One region of the Paenibacillus sp. FSL W8-0439 genome, then DNA from elsewhere that is predicted to be linked to it. Evidence: riboswitches for the same ligand, from Rfam matches in the RefSeq annotation. Region 1 holds a riboswitch; the other holds the start of a gene.
What was found. Region 1 has a riboswitch for S-adenosylmethionine ahead of metA (homoserine O-acetyltransferase MetA). Riboswitches for the same ligand answer to the same signal wherever they lie in the genome.

Region 1 (10,467 bases):
CAATATCATCCAGTGCGATTGCAGCCAAGGTGCTAGTCGATCTCAAGCGTACCGCTAATGCTGAAACAGAAATGATTTTAGGTATTATTATGTTTGAGGATGTTTTCCTCGCCGTCTACATCTCCATCCTCTCCGGATTGGTTCTTAGCGACTCTTCCTCGCTCGGGGGTGTACTGCTATCGGCACTCATCGCACTTGGCTTTATGCTTGCAGTTATTATTATCGGTCGAAAGGCCGTCCCTCTGCTAAATCGGATTCTTCGTATCCGCTCCAATGAGGTATTCGGACTCGTTGTTTTTGGCTCACTGTTTCTGGTGGCTGGTTTTTCGGAAACGATCCATGTAGCAGAAGCTATTGGAGCCCTGCTGGTCGGTCTGGTACTGGCCGAAACGGAACACGCCAAACGGATTGAGTATTTAATTGTTCCTTTCCGCGATTTCTTTGGTGCCCTATTCTTCTTCAGTTTCGGACTGTCCATTGATCCGCTATCCCTAGGAGGTAACGCCATATGGCTTGCGCTGGCAGCAGTCCTCCTCACACTATTTGGTAACATTTGGGCAGGAATGCTGGCCGGGCGTACAGCGTCCCTATCTCCCAAAGCATCCGCAAATATCGGTTTGACTATTGTGGCGCGAGGCGAATTTTCGATCATCATGGCCAACTTGGGTAAAGAAGGCGGTTTGCTTGATATTGTTCAACCTTTTGCAGCCATCTATGTACTCATACTGGCCATTCTTGGACCGCTTCTGACAAAGCAGTCAAAGCCTATCTTTAATATGCTAAACAAAATATTCAAATTTAAGGACCCTCGCTTACGAAAGGAAGAAAGCAAATCGGCGCAACTGTAAAAGCTGGATACGACAATCCATAGGAGGGAAGGCTATGCCGCACGCTGTAAAACATGCCGAAACTTTATGAGGCGGCTTGTGAAGCCCGCTTCAGGAGATGCGAGCAGGTTCCCTGTCTTTTATACGGTAATTGGCGGAATTACGGCATCCGTCGGTCTGGAATTGTTTTTACATCCGCATGATATGATCGCTGGAGGCGTTACGGGAATCTCCAGACTCATGTCGCTTTATACACAGGAGCATTTTGGGTTACTGCTATTCGTTTTGAACTTGCCACTAATGCTGCTGTATTCTTTGTCTACTCACAAGCCCATGCTGCTTCGCGCACTCCCCGGCTTGTTTGCCTTTTCAGGCTCAGCCATCATTCTCTCGCCTTTTCCGGCAGTGAGTGGCCATCCGGTCGTATGCGCTTTGGGAGGCGGAATCTGTATTGGGCTTGGCGCAGCGCTGACAGCTCGTCACGGGGGGTTGCTTGATTCATTAGGACTCAGCGAATCTGACGATGGCCGTCCATCCACTTTGTTGCTAATTCATCGGAAAATTCCGTTAATACAGATCGTAATGTTGTGTAATGGCCTGCTGCTCATTACGGCTGGTTTTGTGTTAGGCTGGGAGCCAGCCCTCTATTCCGCCTTATCCTGTCTCACTGCCTATGAAACGACTCGGCTGATGTTTACTGGTCTAAGACGCATGGTCTGTGTTGTCAGCAAAAAACAGCCAACTGTCGAAGATGCCATATATCGCAGGTTGCGTTTACACAGCACACCTATTGAAGGTTCAGCCGCCCAGGTAAAGGGCAAGATTAAAAGCGAATCAGATAAAAAAGAACAAATGGTCATCATTTACAGTGTTCATCTTTTGGATTTGCAGCGCTTTAAGGCGGCCATCCAAATGGCAGATCCACAGGCTGAGATCATGTATATGAAGCGATGGGAAACGTAGCAAAGCCCAAATATATTAACCATAATAGAAAAAAGATTAAAGATATTGTAGTATTCACTCTTCCGCACAAAAACGCTTATCTTCACTATCCTTGTACATAGGATAGTGAAAGATAAGCGTTTTGTAATGTACGATATTAGCTGATATTAATTTTGCATAATAAAGTCATGCTCAATACTGCTGGCACTGTCAAAGGTACGAATAATATCATAACGGGTATTGCGCTGTGCCGGAATGTGACCCGTCTCACGGATCAACTGTAAAATGGATTCGATGTTAACCTTATACGTTGCGCCTGCAGCGGAAACTACATTTTCCTCAATCATGGTGCTGCCAAAATCATCACAACCGTAGTACAGTGATTTTTTACCGATTTCCGGTCCCATCGTTACCCATGAAGACTGGATATGCTTGATGTTATCCAAAACAAGACGACTGATCGCTACAGTCTTCAAATATTCCTCTGGCGTCTGGCGTTCTTTCTTCAAATTCGTGTTGTCTGGTTGGAAGGTCCAAGGAATAAAGGCCAGAAATCCTTCAGAATTATATTTGTTTTCAATGCATTCGTCCTGAGCATCACGGACACGCAGCAAATGCAGCGCACGCTCCTCCATCAGCTCGCCAAATCCGATTACCATGGTAGCCGTTGTGTTCATCCCAACCTTGTGAGCTGTTTGCATGACATCCATCCAATCACGCCAGGAGCCTTTGAGACGGCTAATTTTGCGGCGTGTACGGTCATCCAAAATTTCTCCGCCTCCACCCGGCAGCGAATCCAATCCAGCTTCATGAATGGCTCGGATCGTTTCCTCCATGGATAGGCCGGATTTTTCCTTCATTTTGTGAATTTCAGCTGGTGAGAAGGAGTGCATTGTAATATCTGGAAAACGTTCCTTAATAGCTTTCAGCAAATCGGTATAATAGCTGAACGGCAGGTTTGGATTTACACCGCCTTGCATTAGGATTTCGGTGCCACCTACATCCTGCGTTTCCTTAATTTTTTGGAAAATCACCTCATCCGGCAAAACATAACCTTCATCGGAACCCGGTCTGCGGTAAAATGCGCAAAAGCGGCAGTATACGTCACACACGTTCGTATAGTTAATATTTCGTCCGATGACGAAGGTTTTTATGGGATCGGGATGCATGCGATTCATGACTTTATTCGCCGCATGACCTATTTTTTCAACCTCGTCTGATTCGAACAAAGCAACGGTATCCTCTAAATTCAGGCGTTCGCCGCGTAGGGCTTTATCTAAAATATGGTCGATTACACTCATGGTGTATCCTCCTTCGCTGTCACAGGGCGACGAAATGAAAGACAGGACTTATGAACGAGAATGCTTTCACAAACCTGCGTTCGAACCCTGCCGTAATGTATGTTCATGACTAGCCTTGTATGTTGTCTGTGCTATTTAGCATAGTAAAACCTAATGATAATACTAACATATCTTTTGGTAAGGAACCATACTTAGACTGAAAAGTGCCTTTTTTCACACTGTCTATCATGTCATTCATGTAGAAAACAGCAAGTCTCCTGAATACCGGAAACCTGCTGCTTAGGGCTGTACCTATTTGCTTCCTTCGTATAACGTTGAGATGCTATGGACGTGCTAACGTTCTAGCTCAGCGCCTCATCCAGATCACGGATCAGGTCATCAATGTCCTCCAGACCTACGGAGAAACGAAGTAGTCCGTCTGTAATCCCGCGCTCCAACCGTACACTTTGCGGCATAGCCGCATGTGACATCATTGCTGGGTACGACAAAATACTTTCCACAGCTCCCAGACTCACCGCCACAATGGGAATCCGTACGCGACTGAGGACCTCTTTGGCACGTTCACCCGAACCCACATCAAACGATATCACTGCACCATAACCGCTCGATTGACTCTCATGAATCACACGCCCTGGATGATTTTCCAGGCCCGGATAGTATACCGCTTCAATGTCATTGCGCTCGTTTAGCCAATTGGCAAGCTTAGCTGCACTTTTTTCGCTGTGAGCCATACGCGCCTCCAGTGTCTTCATACCACGCATGAGCAGCCAAGACTCTTGCGGTGCCAGCACAGTACCTAATCCATTCTGAAGCTGCTTGATTTGTCTCCCCAACGACTCGGTACGAGCTACCGCAAGCCCTGCCAGTACGTCGCTGTGTCCACCCAAAAACTTGGTCGCACTGTGCAATACAATATCGACTCCCTGCTCAATCGGACGTTGATAATAAGGTGTCATAAAAGTATTATCCAATAACGTCAGAAGCCCATTTTCCCTTGCCCAAGAGGTTATTCCAGCTACATTGGTAATTTTGAGGGTCGGATTAGATGGGGTTTCCATATACACAGCCCTTGTATTTTCCTGCAACGCCTCTTTCACAAGGTTGAGATCCGTCATATCAACGAAGGTCGTTTCAATATTCATCCGTTTCAAGATGGAGGTCAGCAGTCGATATGTTCCTCCATATACGTCCTCCGAAACAATGACATGATCACCAGCGGATAAGAGCATAAATGTAGTGGAGATAGCAGCCATACCTGATGCAAAGGCAAAACCACAAGCTCCACCTTCTAATAAGGCGATATAATCTTCCAATGCTTGTCGTGTCGGATTACCTGATCGGCTATAATCATGCTGTGGAGGATTAAAAATATCATGATGGTGAAAGGTCGAAGCTTGATAGATCGGGACACTTGATGCCCCTGTAACACTATCAATTTCAGAGCCAAAATGCAGCAGCTTGGTTGCGAATTTCCGCCCTTTGTCCAGATCCTCTCCGATCTTCCTCGCATCCTCTATCATTGCTGCTCCCCTCCTTCTACTTCTTGACGTGCCGCTTCCAGTGCCGAACGCAAATCTTCAATCAGGTCATCTGTATGCTCGATACCTACGGAGAAACGAAGCAACCTGTCATCTACCCCGACTGCATCCCGAATTTCTGCCGGTATGTCCGCATGTGTCTGCACAGCAGGATAGGTCATTAGCGATTCCACACCGCCTAGACTTTCGGCAAACGCAATAAGCTTAATATGACGAAGCAAAGGCTCCACATAGCGAGCATCCTTTACTTTGAAAGAGAAAATACCCGTGTTTCCGCTGGATTGTTTATTTTGTATCTCACGACCTGGATGGCCCTCAAGCGCCGGGTAAAATACTTCCGCCACTGCTGGATGCGTCAGTAAATAATTAGACAACACCGTAGCATTATGCTCATGTCGATCCATACGTAGCGCTAACGTCTTCATCCCCTTCATCAACTGATAGCAGTCGCTTGGGGAAAGCACGGCCCCTATGGAATTGTGCAGGAAGGAAATTTCAGCTGACAGCTCTTTTCCTTTGCTTACAATCAACCCTGCCAGCACATCGTTGTGTCCGCCCAAATATTTGGTTGCGCTATGTACCACAATATCCGCACCAAGTTCCAATGGCCGCTGGAAATATGGTGTTAGCAGCGTATTATCTACAATAGTAAGCAACTCATGTTGTGATGCCCATGTAGCCACCGCTTGAATATCAGTAATCATCATTAACGGATTGGTAGGCGTTTCTATGAATACGGCTTTGGTATTCGGTCGACATGACTGTTGGAGTGCTTCGAGATCGTTTGTATCCACATAAGTTGCGGTCACACCAAATTTGGATAAAATACGCTCTAGCAAACGATAGGTCCCGCCATAAAGATCCAGCGATACAATGAGGTGGTCTCCCTGTCCAAACAAAGCAAATACCGTTTGCAGCGCTGCCATACCTGAGCTGCAAGCAAAGCCTGCATCACCAGATTCAAGTGCAGCAGCAGCCTCTTCCAGTACCTTTCGCGTGGGATTAATCGTCCGAATGTAATCAAACCCTGTGCTTTGACCCAGACGGGGATGGCGGAACGCCGTAGATTGGTAAATCGGGTAATTAACAGCCCCGGTTACTGGCTCCTCTACTGAACCGATTTGTGCCAATCTGCTTTCGATTCTCCACTGCTTAACACTCATATGAATCCTCCTGTTCACTTCCATAGTAGGTGCTATAACATATGCTGCAAAAATGGATGTCCAAGACTATACTGCTGCGCTACTGCAAGGTGGTACTGTATAAGGGTAAACTACAAGCCCATTTTTAAATCTGAGGTCCGATATCATAAGGTGTTTCTTGGTATACATAATAGTTAAGCCAATTTGAAAATAATAAATTGGCATGAGCCCGCCAGATCGAGGGCGGTATGCGTCCAGGATCATCATTAGGATAATAATTTTTGGGGACGTCAATATCCAGTCCTTTGGCTATATCGCGATCGTATTCCCATTTCAGCGAAAGTGGGTCATATTCAGAATGCCCTGTTACAAAAATTTGTTTACCATCAAGCGTGGCTACCAGGTACACTCCAGCTTCCTCGGATTCGGATAAAACTTCTAATTCGGCAATATGGTCAATATCTTCCCGCCGAACCTCGGTATGCCGAGAGTGGGGAGCATAAAACAGTTCATCAAAGCCGCGTAGCAGTTTCACTTTAGGTTTAATAACGGTGTGTGGGAATACCCCAAAGCATTTGGTATCGAGCCCGTATTTCGGAACATTGAAATGATGGTATAAGCCTGCCTGTGAGGCCCAACAGATATGCATGGTCGAAGTAACATTTGTTTTCGTCCACTCAAAGATTTGCCGGATCTCCTCCCAGTAGGTCACATCCTCAAACTCAAGTTGTTCTACGGGGGCTCCTGTAATAATCATGCCGTCAAAACGACTGTTCTTGATCTCATCAAACGTTTTATAAAACATGTTCAAATATTCTTGCGATGTATTTTTAGATACATGTGACTTCATATGCACCAACGTGACATCCACTTGTAACGGCGTATTGCCGACCAGACGCAACAGTTGGGTTTCCGTTGTTTCCTTCGTAGGCATCAAATTCAAAATGGCGATGCGCAACGGACGAATATCCTGATGATAAGCCAGGCTTTCGTCCATTACGAAAATATTTTCGCCCTCCAGTACTTCCTTAGCAGGCAGTGTATCTGGAATTTTAATCGGCATGTAAACTCACTCCTTGATCGGTAAGTTGTGCGAAAATCGTCTGGTAGAGATGCCGGGCATATAATAAAAAGACCTTTCTCGGTTAGAGAAAGGTCATATTTGTATCCATATGCGCCTCTCTCATCTGTCAGGGCTACGCTTCTTTGTACAAAGCGCGAGTCCTGCAAGAATTAGCACCGTGCGATAAAATCGCCGGTTGCCGGGTATCATCGGGCTAGTCCCTCCACCTGCTCTTGATAAGATTTCGCTATATTCATTTTGGGTTCACAAAGTTCTTGTTGTTCACTTTAATGCATCGGCTGGGCTTCGTCAAGATGGACTTGTAAATTTGTGCCCTGCATTCACATTTTGTCTACCTTTTCCATAGGTTAAATCATATGCCCCCTTTCGCAGAAGCTCATATGACTGCTGTTGATTTAGCCCATGATTTTGCCCTTGAAAGGCCGTAGGCCGAGCGTTATACTATACAAGTGCTAATAGGCAAAAATACGGTGCAACAGTGTAGATTAGAGTGTTTTCTTCGATACTGTGGCAACCTAAAAAAGAACATTTGTGAGGTGAATCCGGAATGGAAGGCGACCCGAGTCCGAATAGGCGGCGATCCCTGAACAACAGCATAGGAATGACTTCAGCTTGCCGAAAGACGGGACGCCAGGCTCCGCATGCTCCAAAAGCCTTCTGCTTTTGATGGTATGCACGCTTACCCGCACCGGCTAACTGGCTAACTGAGTCCATTCCTTATGCTTAAGGTAAACGTATTTCCGTTACGACGGAGCATAAGGAGTGACATATATGAAAATCCGTTTGGTTAACAACGGGGTTTTTACCCCTGTCGAAGAAATTGAAATGGCGCTCACTGCACCGGCAGAAGGCTTTTATTGGATTGATGCCGATGTCGAGGATCTGACAGTGCTTCAGCCCTTATTTTCTATGCATGATCTTGCAGTAGAAGACTGTTTGAGTGAAGAAGAACAGCGTCCAAAGATTGAAATTTATGAAAGCCATTATTTTATCGTTGTAAATAGTATTCGTTTTGATGATGAAGAAATATTTTTGCGTGCTTTGAACATTTTTCTCGGCCGCCATTTTATCATTACGGTGACCAAGCAGAAAATCAATGAGCTTCGTACTCTCAAGCCTATGCTGTGGGAGCAGGAAGTTAGCCAGCCTGACCGTTTTATGTATCTGTTGGTCGATTTGATCGTTGATAACTATTTTCTGGTTGGTGACCGGATTGAAGTTCGTATTGAAAAGCTGGAAGAAGACATTCTAATGCATACGAAAAAGTCGCACTTGAACGAAATCATCGGATTGCGCAGTGAGATTCTATGGCTAAAAAAAGTGCTCGGCCCGCAAAAGGAAGTCATCAATACCCTGAACAAACGGGATTTGCGGCTTATCGACGATCAACTACAAAAATATTTTAGCGACATTTATGAAAATGCTGTGAAAATTTCGGAGACTTTCGAAACTTATCGCGACTTGATGGGGAACCTTAGAGAAGCTTATCAGTCAAGTATCGCCAACCGTGCTAATGAAATCATGCGTGTGTTTACCGCCATTACAACCGTATTTATGCCGTTGACGGTCATTACCGGAATATATGGGATGAACTTTGATAATATGCCTGAGCTTCATACACGTTATGGTTATTTTGTCGTCATTGGGATTATGGTGGCACTAGGTGTCAGTATGTTCTGTATTTTCCGCAAGAAGGATTGGGTTTGAATTATTTGGTTTTCAAGCTTGGTCATCAAAAGCAGCAGCCGAGTCCTATGAGGAACTCGCTGCTGCTTTTTTTATGCTGCACCTTATTTGTACTTTAGGACACTTTCAATCGTCTCTATATTATCCAACATGTCGGTCAGGTATCTCCTGATGGCGGAACCGTATACGAATCAGTCGCAGTCGCTCATAAATTTGATCCAGCCCTGCTTCCGTCGCTTTTTCTTCTCCATACACTTTTAGCATAATGGGCTTGAGCAGCGTATCTCCCAACTCTGCATAAGCAGACCAGATGGCTGCCTGCTCCTCCTCTGATACATGTGCCAATTCCTTGCGGATCAGGTTCTCCATATCCATTCCATCCCTATCCAAATGCTCCACAGCTTCAATCATTTCTCGACGGTGCAAGCCTGTCTTCATTCCGATATGCTCCAGTGAAAGACCGTCCGAAATGCCTTCGATAATCGCTCTAGTCAGGCTAAACTTATTCAGTTCCTGTCTGTACTGGTTTTCTTTTTGCTTGTACAGCCATGACAAAAAATCTTCTTCTTCAAGTGTCTCTGTTACCCAGTTCAGCGGAAAGGGCGTGGTCCGATCATTTTGTTTCGTTATAGCCAATAGCTCCGTCCCATATTGCGACACCTTACCCAGGCCCATACCAGGTAGTTCTAACAATTCTTCTTCGGTATGAGGAAGATAGACGCTGATGAGTCGAAGTAGTCGATTCGTAGCGATAAAATAAGGTGCTTTTCGCTCAGTTGCTGCCTTTTGCCGTCTCCACAATGTTAATTGTTCATACACCTCATCACGCGGAAACAAATCACTATAGCAATACAGCTTTTGTAGCGTTTGTCCACGTCCTGATGATCCTTCTTGCTCATGAAAAACGCCATGAATTAGAGGCCTGTAGCCCTCAGCCATCTTGAGTGCCAGCTCATGACGGTATACATGCAGTAATTCCTGCCACAAACTGCCTTCATACCAAAGGTCGTCTATACTTTCATCTGGTACATGATGTGTGCTCCAGCCTGCACTCCATCCCCCTTCATGTTGTCCGATCCATACCTGCGCAAAGTCCTCACAGCCCTGTTCATTCCGTTTGGACAAGCGATTTAAAAATACAATCTCCATGGTTCTTCCTCCCTCATAAGGTTAAAATGACTGACTCGCACAATACACAACGCAAAAAAAGCACCTATCCTGCGTATTCGCAAGAAAGGTGCTTCCCTTTTTGATCCGTACTATGCTGTTGCCTATATGATAACCGGACCTTGGAGTACCGTCAACCATAAATTCTAAGAATTCAGCTTTTCCTTGGCCAAAGCCAGAGCACCGCACAATCCAGCATTGTCACCCAAGCCCGGAGATACGATATATTGCTCAATTTCTGTAGTCAGACTCGGATGCTGTACGTACCCATTTAAAAGTTGTTGAAGCTTGGTACGAATGAGCGGGAACAATTGATCCTGCTTCATGACTCCGCCGCCCATAATAATTTTTTGCGGTGACAGGATTAATACATAGCTCATTAAAGCCTGGGCCAGATAATGCGCCTCCATTTCCCAGGCCGGGTGATCCACAGAAAGCTCATGCCCTTTAACCTTCCATCTTTTTTCGAGTGCTGGCCCCGCTGCCAGTCCTTCCAGACAATCTCCATGATATGGACATGTGCCCTCATAGTGATCTTCTGGATGACGACGTACCAAAATATGTCCCATTTCCGGGTGGGATAATCCATGTACCAGCTTTCCGCCAACCAAAGCACCCGCTCCGATGCCTGTACCTATTGTAATATACAGACAGTTGTCCAATCCTTTAGCCGCACCCCAAATGGACTCACCCAGTGCTGCTCCATTCACATCCGTGTCAAACCCCATAGGTACATCGAAATGCTCCTTCAGTTTGCCAATCAGATTATAATTTCCCCAG
Region 2 (10,467 bases), 3.0 Mb from region 1:
CCGCTTTGTTGTTGTTTCCTGCTATTGCCATGATGCGTGGATACTTCCAAGGACGTGGTAATATGACCGCAGGCGGTATTTCACAAATTGTGGAGCAGGTCGCACGGGTAGCAACCGCAATTCTGCTTGCCTTTATTATTTTGAAGCTTGGCTATGGAGATCGTGAGGTTGCGGCGGGTGCCTCCTTTGGGGGTGTCATGGGAAGCCTCGGCGCTCTGGCGGTCATGTTGTATTACACGGTGAAACTGCGTCGTCAGGATCGCCAAGATCGTCAAGAGCAATTCCAAGAGGAAAGCTCCGCGTTACCGATGATGCGGATTTACAAAGATATTTTTAAGCTCTCTATTCCCATCGTATTGTCGTCTCTGACGGTTCCGGCGGTTAATTTTATTGATACGTCGATTGTAGTTAGACTGCTGTCTGGACAAGTGGGATTGGATCAGGCGACTACTCAGTTGGGTTATCTAGGCTCTAGGGCACAGAGTGTGGCAGGTATTCCTCCAATTTTGGCCATTGCACTCAGTCAATCGCTCATTCCGATCATTTCGGCGGCTTTTGCCCGTAAGGATGAACAGCATTTACAAAATCAGATGACGCTTGCCTTGCGTATCTCTATTTTGACCGGAATGCCGATTGTGTTGGCTTTATGTGTAACTGCATATTCTATTAATGGTCTGTTGTTCAGCTCGCTTGGAGGCAGCGGAATTATCGCTGTTTTGACACTCGGAACGATCTTCCAGATTACGATGATGACTTCTAATTCGATATTGATCGGTATGGGCAAGCCGCGTATTTCAATGGTCAATGTGATGGTTGGTATCGTCGTGAAGTTGGCAGCGAGCTGGCTGCTGGCTGGTTGGCTTGGAATTTACGGAATTATTGCCGCAACCGGATTATGTTTTCTCGTCATTACGTTGCTGAATTTGCGTGTGCTGAAAGGTATTGTTACTTTCTCAATCATGGGCCGTCGCTGGGCAGGCTTCCTAACCGCTGTCGTAGTCTCGGGAGCTATCGGGTACGGAGTAAATGAAGCCTGCATTTTGCTGGTACACCTGATGCCTGCGCGTGTAGCCTTCTTGATCGCGTGCTGTATTGCCGGAGCAGTTGTACTGGTATGCTACTTGGTATTGCTGGTTGTATTGCGCGTATTGCGCAGGGACGAGCTGGGCAACTATCCGCGTATGTTGCAGAAGGTATTGCGTCCGTTAATGCGCCTACAGCGTGAGTCCACTGGACAACGAAGCTAAAAGAATCCTTCCTCTGTTCAATGAAAGGACCTAAAGCTGTTATGAGCATCATGGGCCATTGCTGTTTTTTGTATGCCGTGGCGATGCTCATGGCGCATAGCAAATAACAGAGGCCGTCTTGGTTCACTAATATGCCCAAGTGTAGAACCGTCCTGAAACCAGTCATAACGGGGAATCGGATCATAGGCTGTATCTGACCAGACGGCGTTCAGTTCTGGGCTGTACAGACGTTGACTTGGCGGGAGCCATTCATGTGCTAAAAGCGTTGCACTCTCTTCTGGAGAGCGCAGCGCTTTTTGTTCATTCGGAGTGAACAGTCCCGGCCAATAGTCGCTGCGAGAACCGGTATGCGGCACGCTGGCAGCAAATGCGGATGCCTGATCCAGTACCTGCTGATGGCCAAATAACATAGCGTAGAGACTTTTGCCAAAGCCGATCCGCTCGTCCAGATGGCCGAAACGCTCCATGACAAGTCCGGCAAGGCCACCGTTTAGCCCAAGCGGAAATATAACTTGATTGAGCTGAAGCCAGTCATGCAAATAAAAGCCCGGCTTGTGTGTCACAAATTTTTGAAAATACGGATCTTTCACGACACGTCCTTCAATATAGTTTTGTTCATTAATAATGAGCGCCACCGTCAAAAGAGAACTATCCCGCCAAGCCCAGAAACGTTCCCAAAAGGGCTTCATGAATGGCGAAACGTGAAAATAGGGCAACAAATGGAAGCAACTTCGTCCCAAATGACGGCTGTGCATGTAAAGCTGCAACTGTGGATAAGCGTCCTGAAAAATAAGGGCGTTACAGCGCTCAAGTAGTCGATACAGCCACTCCTTTTCCTGTTCGCCAAACAGGTCGCCAATGAGCTCTCCTTTCAGATCAGTCATATTATAGCCGCCATTACGAGAAACCAGATGGGCCAGTAATGCCCAGTGTAATTCCGGGTAGCCACGATAGCATTCAAGGTAAGCGGCAGTGCGCGTGATGTTGCTGCGATTCTCCTGTGCTGTATCGTTCTTGATCCGCTCCAGCAGCTCACAGTCTGTTTCGCATAAGGGCATATTAAGAGAAGAGGGACGCGTAGCGGGTCCGTTCACCAGCATTAATGCTTCAGCTTCATTCATGGCGGCTTGTGCCGAATGATAATCCCACGGCAGTTCACGTAAGGGATAGCGTAATTTACGGGATTCGGTCCAGGCCGCACGTTTGCCCTCCCATGCCTCCTCCGCAAAACGCGGAACGGAGCCGAGTAGCTTGAGCCCTCCCTGAAGCTGTCGAGATGCGACATGGAGCCATTCGGTGAGAGACATGTTTAAATAACCTCCTTTCAAGTGCAGGCATCCCCGTATTCCACTAAGTATGTTGGGTATGCTGTTAGAATGTCGTCGCTTATGTGGATTCTTAAGTATATCTTTAGTATGCCTCAATGAGAGGGCTTCCAATCGGCATGTGAGCATAATAGGGGAGTGTGCAAAAGCTTCACTTGGCGTTACAATAGAAACTACAGGATTTCCTGCATAAAAGAAGTTCAAGGAGGAATTATGTATGCAAAAAATCGTCTCTCATGAAGACTTTAATAAGGCAATATCCACTTCAGGTGTAACGGTAGCTGTGTTTAAGGCGGACTGGTGCGGAGATTGTCATTTTATTGATCCGTTCATGCCTGATGTGGAACAACAATATGCAGACAAGCTTACATTAATTGAAATTGATGTAGAGCAGGCCGAAAGTGTCAGTCAAGAGCAAAATGTTCTAGGGATTCCCAGCTTTATCGCTTACAGTGAAGGGCGAGAACTGGTACGTCTGGTGAACAGGCTGCGTAAATCCCGCGAGGAAATCGAGCAGTTTTTGGACCGGGCTGTAGAAGTCCATGCTAACTTGGCAAAATAAATGATAACGGTATGTATGAGGGCTCCGAAGGGAAACCTAATCATCACGATATACAGAAAGCCGCTTCCTTCCGAAGGAGGCGGCTTTCTTACGGACACGTTCACATTTTGTCAACAAAGCTCGTATGTCAAGGAACGATATATCAGTTATAATTACTATAAGTGATCATTTCACAACATCTAAAGTGAATAAATATTATATTTGGAAGGATACGGGTGAATTCATTGAATAACAAAATCAGAATATTAAAATGGCTGGCACTCGTAACATGTATTGTCATGTTTTTGGCTACCTTCGGTGGAGGTGTCGTGACGCGAACGGATTCGGGTCTCGGCTGTGGACGAGAATTCCCGCTTTGTAATGGTAAGCTGGTTCCGGCACATACCATCGCGTCCCTTATTGAGTTCTCTCATCGCTCCGTCAGTGCCATGGCCGGAATTCTTTCTATCGCCTCGTTTGTCGGCTTTTTGCTGTTTATGAAGCATCGGAAGGATTTACAGCTATTCTCGTTGCTTACGCTATTGTTTGTTATCATACAAGGTGCGATGGGGGCGTTGGCTGTCATCTTCTCCCAATCGGCTGCAGTCATGGGACTGCATTTTGGCTTTGCGCTTATCGCTTTTGCCAGTGCGACTATGATGACGCTGGGAGCCTGGCAGGAGCATGCGGATTCACGCTACACTCCACGTCTGATTCCTGGGCGTGTCAGTCGGGGCTATCGTAACTTTATATGGCTATCAACGATCTATACCTATATTGCTGTTTATTCAGGAGCGTTGCTTAGTCATTCGGTCATCCAGAAGGTTGTAAATATTGGGGGCTTCATATCTCCACTGCTGCTTCATCAGATTTCAGCCGGACTGCTGTTCGTCATTATTTTGGCTGTGGGTCACTACTCGTACCGTTATCACCCGAATCACCGGGATATTCGTACCCTAGGTGTCGTATCGGTCGTATTGATCATACTTCAAGTGGTGATTGGCATTATCCTGCTGTACGTCAACAGACCTGAAATTTATATGTTTATCGTGCTGGGACATATGCTGGTGATTGCATCGTTGTTCTCCATTTTGGCTTATCTGAGCTATCGTGTATGGCAATTGTCACCGGACCGCAAGCTTGTTCCGACCCAAGCACAGCGTACCTAAGCATTTCGTAGATCATTATAAAACGTATTTTGCCCAAGAGGCGTTGAAACACGTATAATAACATCATAAGAAACAAACCAGGCCCACGAGTTTCTCGAGGGCTTGATTTGCTTAGGAGGAATCATCCAGTTGATCTACCAGAATTTGCGCCAATTTATTGAAGCGCTGCGAAAAGAAAATGATCTTAAAATTATAGAAGCACCTGTCGATCCTTATTTGGAGCTGGCTGAAATCCACCGGAGAGTCATTGAGGAAGAAGGTCCGGCACTGCTGTTTACCAATGTCAAAGGAACCCCGTTTCCTGTCGCCAGTAATTTGTTTGGCACGAATCGCCGTGTGGACATGGCTTTTGGCCCTCGTCCAGAGCAACTGATGGATGCAATTGTAGGTGCGACCAAGACGCTGCTTCCACCTACACCCAAAGCGTTGTGGAATGAACGTGGCCTGATTAAGGACATGCTAAAAGTAGGACTAAAAACAGTATCTCATAACGAAGCTCCTGTATTGGGCGTTCGCCGTACGGATGCTCCGCTGGCTCCGCTGCCTAGAGTAACCAGTTGGCACGAGGATGGAGGACCGTTCATTACGCTTCCGCTCGTGTATACCGAAAAGCCAGGCCAGTCCAAGGACCATAATTTGGGGATGTATCGCATCCAGATTTATGATGATCAGACGACAGGGATTCATTGGCAAATCCATAAAGGCGGCGGCTTCCATTATCATGAGGCAGAGCTGCGTAATGAGCCGTTGCCTACGACGATCATCATCGGTGGCCCGCCTGCTCTGATTGCGTCTGCCATTGCTCCTGCCCCGGAAAACTTGCCAGAGCTGTTGCTGGCTTCTCTGATTATGGGGGGCAAGCTGCCCATGACAGAAGACCCGCTTGGAGGCCATCGCATTCCGGCAGAAGCCGAGTTTGCGATCAGCGGCTATGTGCCGCCTCATGAACGTCGCCCGGAAGGGCCGTTTGGCGATCATTTTGGCTATTACTCATTACAACATGATTTCCCTGTGTTTCATGTCAAACATATGCATCACCGCAAAGATGCCATTTATCCGGCAACCATTGTAGGTAAGCCACGGCAGGAAGACTACTATCTCGGCGAATTTTTGCAACGTCTGTTGTCGCCCGCCTATCCGCTTGTGATGCCTTCCGTCAAGTCGTTATGGGCATATGCAGAAACAGGTGTACACGCGCTGGCAGCGGCAGTCGTACGTGAAAGCTACTCCCGTGAAGCGCTGGTATCCGGCTTTACCATTCTGGGTCAAGGTCAATTGTCGTTGACCAAATTCCTGATGCTGACGGATCGGGTGATCGATTTATCCGACTTTAACCTGTTGCTAGAAACCATTTTGGAGCGATTTAATCCAGCCAGAGATTTGTTTATTTTTAACCATACGTCTCACGATACACTCGATTACACGGGCCGCAAGCTGAATCACGGCAGCAAGGCGATTCTGATGGGGGTAGGCGAACCTGTGCGTGAATTGCCTCGCGTTTATGAAGGCGGCGATCTGCCGGGAATTCGTGAAATCGAACCCTATTGCGGAGGTTGCCTCGTTATATCCGGCTCGTCCTTTGAGCAGGAGCCTGAACTCGCTGCGCGTGTATTGGAGCGATTAGCTGCGGGTGAGCAAGAGTGGCCGCTTGTCTTTATCGTGGACGATGCCAAAGAAGTTGTTCGCTCCCAAGCCTCGTTCCTGTGGACGGTATTCACACGCTTTAACCCCGCTACAGATATGTACGCCGACAGCGAAGTACGTTTGCATCACCTGAACTATAAGCTGCCGATTGTAGTGGATGCACGTATGAAGCCAGGCTACCCTGATGAGGTGCTACCGCGTGAGGATATAGTTAAGCTTGTAGATCAACGGTGGACGAGTTATTTCGCTTGACGCCAATTCAAGCATCTAACAGCCGGATTTTACAGATATGAAGGAGGCGTGAAGCATGATACGCAAGCTGTTGGGCGAGCCCCCACGTGAAAATCATGGCGTCCTGCTGGATGCCATGAATAGCATGTCAGACATGTTACATTTGCTGGAACGGCAAATCCAGGCCAGTGGTGATCCTACCCATGACTTTCGGAAGGCGGATATTTTAACACGTGGTCTGATGTCGTCTTTGGATGAACTGGAGCAGAGCCATCATGCTGCCGCCTTTTTCCGTATGAAAGTGAAAGCCGGATACGCTGAAGATATGAGCAAGGAGGAAAAATCCGATTATGCTTTGTATGTTTTCTTTTATAAGGATGGGTTTGTGCGGGTATTCTCTATTTTGGATAAGCTTGGTAATTGGATGAATGATTTGTATGATTTAAAAACAGGGCAGTATAAGGCGCATTATTCGTATTTTACCGTGTTGAGACAGCTCAAGTATCTCAAAATGCATTCTGTATTGACTGATAATTTAAATGATATCAAGGACACATACAACGATGCCATCAATCGCCTGCGTAAGCGTCGAAATACGGAAATACACTATATGAACACGGAAATGCAGGATGATCTCTGGCAACGTCACCGTGCTTTATATGGCAAAATCCAACTGGAGGACCTTGATCACCATCTGGAAGATTTGCAGCAGGGCTTGGAAATGGTATGCCAGTCGCTATCAAACGCATTTTCTTATACTGCGAAACAATGGGAGAACCGGGCAGTGCGCCCATAATTATGACAGAAAATATCCTTTGACAAAGCAATGTAAACTATCTATACTGAAACCTAGTTTCAGAAAAATGCTTGAATTATTTTTTTTATATAAACTTAACGGACAGCTAAAGCTGGAGTTTAACATATTTTTCTTATCCAGAGAGGTGGAGGGACTGGCCCGATGAAGCCCGGCAACCCGTTCTTTCCCGGTGTAATGCACCGGGAGGGAACATATGGTGCTAATTCCTACAAAACCGCTAGAGTTATAGCGATTTTGGCAGATGAGAAAAGGTTCGCAAGGTGGGGCCCTTTTCATTCTGTGAAAGGGGCTCTTTTTTGTATAAATAAATAGTGATTTTATACAATCCCGAGAGATGACAACTGGTTAACAGGGTAAGAAAGAAGTGAAGGAGGTCGCAGCACGTTGATAGAGCTTAAGCAATTAACCAAGCATTATGGTAAAGGTAACCGACGCGTTAATGCGTTGTCCGGGTTGAACCTTTCTATAAAGCGTGGAGAAATATTCGGGGTGATTGGTCATTCCGGGGCGGGCAAAAGTACGTTGATCCGCTGTATTAATTTATTGGAACGCCCTACTTCAGGCGAAGTATGGGTAGATGGGGTTAACCTTGTGACTGTGAGTCAAGCCCAGTTACAGAAGCAACGTCGCAAAATCGGAATGATTTTTCAACATTTTAATTTGTTGTCTTCGGCGACAGTGTATGACAACATTGCATTTCCATTGCGGCTGGTAAATACCCCAAAGCAGGAGCTAGACAAGAAAGTTCGCGAGCTGCTGGAATTGGTGGGTCTGAAAGAACACAGTGGAAAATATCCGTCACAGCTCTCAGGTGGACAGAAGCAGCGGGTAGGGATTGCACGGGCACTGGCTAGTGATCCGCATGTGCTGCTGTGTGACGAAGCGACGTCTGCGCTTGATCCGCAGACGACAGGGTCTATCCTGAAATTGCTGTTGGATATTAACCAGCGCTTTAATTTGACTATCGTATTGATTACTCATGAGATGCATGTCATTCAAAGTATATGTGATCGAGTTGGCGTCATTCATGAGGGCGATATCGTGGAGCAAGGTCCGGTGGCGGAAGCGTTTTTGAAGCCACAGCATCAGGTGACTAAGGATTTTATCCAGCGGGAGGCAGAACATCCTGAGGAATTACAAGCAGCGATTGCAGCAGCAGGTAGCGGCGAATCGGCACAGGTGGTACGTATCTCCTTCTTGGGCAGTAAAACTTATGATGCAATTCTATCGCGTACGACTCGAAGTACAGGTGTTGATTTTGCAATCTTACAGGGCACCATCTCTACGATTAAAAACGTACCGTATGGACAGCTGATCGTTCGTTTTGAAGGAAACCATTCAGATATAGAACATACGCTGCGCGAAGTGTCAGGGCAAGGACTCGATGTGGAGGTGATCGGACAATGAGCGAACTTGATTTTTCGCAAGTGAGTTGGGAAGAGCTAGGGAATTCTACTCTGGAAACCCTTCAGATGCTCGGGGCATCTGCATTGTTCACCCTCGTTATTGGTTTGCCGCTCGGTATATTGTTGTTTCTGGCAAGCCGTTCCTCGTTGACTCTGATGAAGGTGATATACGTTGTATTATCTTTCGTCGTTAACATTTTGCGTTCCGTACCATTTATCATCTTGATCGTCGCACTTATTCCTTTTACACGATCGTTGGTAGGTACCTCGACCGGGGTGCTGGGAACCATTCCGCCATTGGTTATCGGGGCTGCTCCTTTCTTCGCACGTCTTGTCGAAACGTCACTGCGTGAAGTGGACAAGGGTGTCATTGAAGCTGCACAAGCGATGGGGGCTTCGACAGGACAAATTATCCGGCGTGTGCTGTTACGTGAGGCACTGCCGGGCCTGCTCGCCGCATTAACCATTACCGTCGTTACACTCGTATCCTACACGGCAATGTCCGGGATGATCGGGGGCGGTGGACTGGGTACACTGGCTATCAACTACGGCTATTATCGTTACGAAACGGCTGTAATGATCGTTGCGGTCGTGCTGATGGTCGTATTGGTTCAATTGCTGCAAATGGCGGGAGACCGTCTCGTGCGGCATTATACTCGAAAATAGGGAAAACATATAGATATCCTTATTGATCAGGACGTCTGATCCTGAATATTACAAATTATTGGAGGGGTAACAACATGAAGAAATGGGTATTGGCTGTATTGAGCTTGACATTAATTGCGGTACTGGCTGCTTGCGGTACAAAGAGCACAACATCGGATACAAACAATGCGGCCGAAAATACAGGCGGGTCACCCCGTGAAGTCGAACTGAAAGTTGGAGCTTCTCCTGTGCCTCATGCGGAAATTTTGGAAGCAATCAAGCCTCAGTTGGAAAAAGAAGGGGTTCGTCTTCAAGTCGTTCAGTTTAACGACTATGTACAGCCGAACGTGCAATTGTTTGACAAGCAACTGGATGCTAACTTTTATCAACATGTACCTTACCTGAATGTGATGAACAAAGAGCGTAAAATGGATCTGGTTTCTGTTGGCGCGGTTCATCTGGAGCCATTCGGTATCTACTCCCAAAAATATAAAAAGCTTGATGAACTTCCAGATGGTGCAACAGTAGCCATTCCGAACGATGCAACCAATGGAGGTCGTGCATTGCTGCTGTTGGAGAAACAAGGTCTGATCAAGCTGAAAGATGCTAGCAACATTGAAGCTACTGTAAAAGATATTACTGAAAATAAGAAAAACCTGAAGTTCAAGGAGCTGGAAGCAGCTATGCTGCCACGTCAGTTGCCTGAAGTGGATATTGCGTTGATCAACACGAACTACGCTTTGGAAGCCAAGCTGAATCCGACCAAGGATGCATTGGCACTGGAAGACAAAGATTCACCATATGCTAACGTGCTGGTAGCACGTCCTGATAATAAAGATTCCGAAGCGATCCAAAAACTGCTTAAAGCTTTGCAATCTCCAGAAACTAAAAAATTCATTGAAGACAAATATCAAGGCGCAATTATCCCTGCATTTTAAGCAGAAACTAAGAATGCGCTGAACGTAAACCCCAGCTTCTCTTGAACAAGAGGACTGGGGTTTCTTTTTGGTTGGAGTTGTAGGGATTGCTTAAATATTTTATACTTGGGGGTGACCGTTCTCTGTGAAGAGGAGGAAAACTGTTGAGAGACAAAGTCGCACTCATAACGGGTAGTGCCAAAGGTTTAGGTAAAATGACCGCTCTGCGTCTGGCTGATGAAGGTTGTGACATTGCCCTGAATTATGTCCATAGCCAGGCTGAAGCCGAAGCACTTAAGCGGGTAATTGAGTCTAAGGGAGTACGCTGCCTGTCTTTACAAGCAGATATCTCGGTTCAGGAAGATATCACCAGGCTGATCGGTGAAGTGCAGGATCGGCTGGGCGGAGTCGATATTATGGTGAATAATGCTGGACCGTTCATCCGGGAACGCCGTCTGTTTGCGGATTACAGTGTGGCTGAGATTCATGCCATGATACAGGGGAATCTGGTCGGTACCATGTTGC

Region 2: linked by a shared signal. The riboswitch ahead of MKX36_RS20080 (methionine ABC transporter ATP-binding protein) and the one ahead of metA (homoserine O-acetyltransferase MetA) in region 1 are both predicted to bind S-adenosylmethionine.

What each region holds. Positions count from the first base shown of each region.
Region 1 is NZ_JBBPAK010000001.1:1,666,126-1,676,592, reverse strand. It holds gene MKX36_RS07225 (cation:proton antiporter) at 1-848, shown strand, start outside; gene MKX36_RS07220 (YitT family protein) at 927-1,790, shown strand; gene mqnC (cyclic dehypoxanthinyl futalosine synthase) at 1,937-3,070, opposite strand; gene MKX36_RS07210 (aminotransferase class I/II-fold pyridoxal phosphate-dependent enzyme) at 3,412-4,590, opposite strand; gene MKX36_RS07205 (PLP-dependent transferase) at 4,587-5,771, opposite strand; gene metA (homoserine O-acetyltransferase MetA) at 5,896-6,813, opposite strand; SAM riboswitch class I at 6,931-7,056, opposite strand; gene corA (magnesium/cobalt transporter CorA) at 7,606-8,541, shown strand; gene MKX36_RS07190 (HRDC domain-containing protein) at 8,662-9,669, opposite strand; gene MKX36_RS07185 (ROK family protein) at 9,834-10,467, opposite strand, start outside.
Region 2 is NZ_JBBPAK010000001.1:4,658,023-4,668,489, reverse strand. It holds gene MKX36_RS20110 (putative polysaccharide biosynthesis protein) at 1-1,247, shown strand, start outside; gene MKX36_RS20105 (DUF2515 family protein) at 1,265-2,554, opposite strand; gene MKX36_RS20100 (thioredoxin family protein) at 2,790-3,134, shown strand; gene MKX36_RS20095 (COX15/CtaA family protein) at 3,350-4,282, shown strand; gene MKX36_RS20090 (UbiD family decarboxylase) at 4,412-6,178, shown strand; gene MKX36_RS20085 (Cthe_2314 family HEPN domain-containing protein) at 6,234-6,953, shown strand; SAM riboswitch class I at 7,084-7,222, shown strand; gene MKX36_RS20080 (methionine ABC transporter ATP-binding protein) at 7,359-8,381, shown strand; gene MKX36_RS20075 (methionine ABC transporter permease) at 8,378-9,046, shown strand; gene MKX36_RS20070 (MetQ/NlpA family ABC transporter substrate-binding protein) at 9,121-9,963, shown strand; gene MKX36_RS20065 (SDR family oxidoreductase) at 10,107-10,467, shown strand, end outside.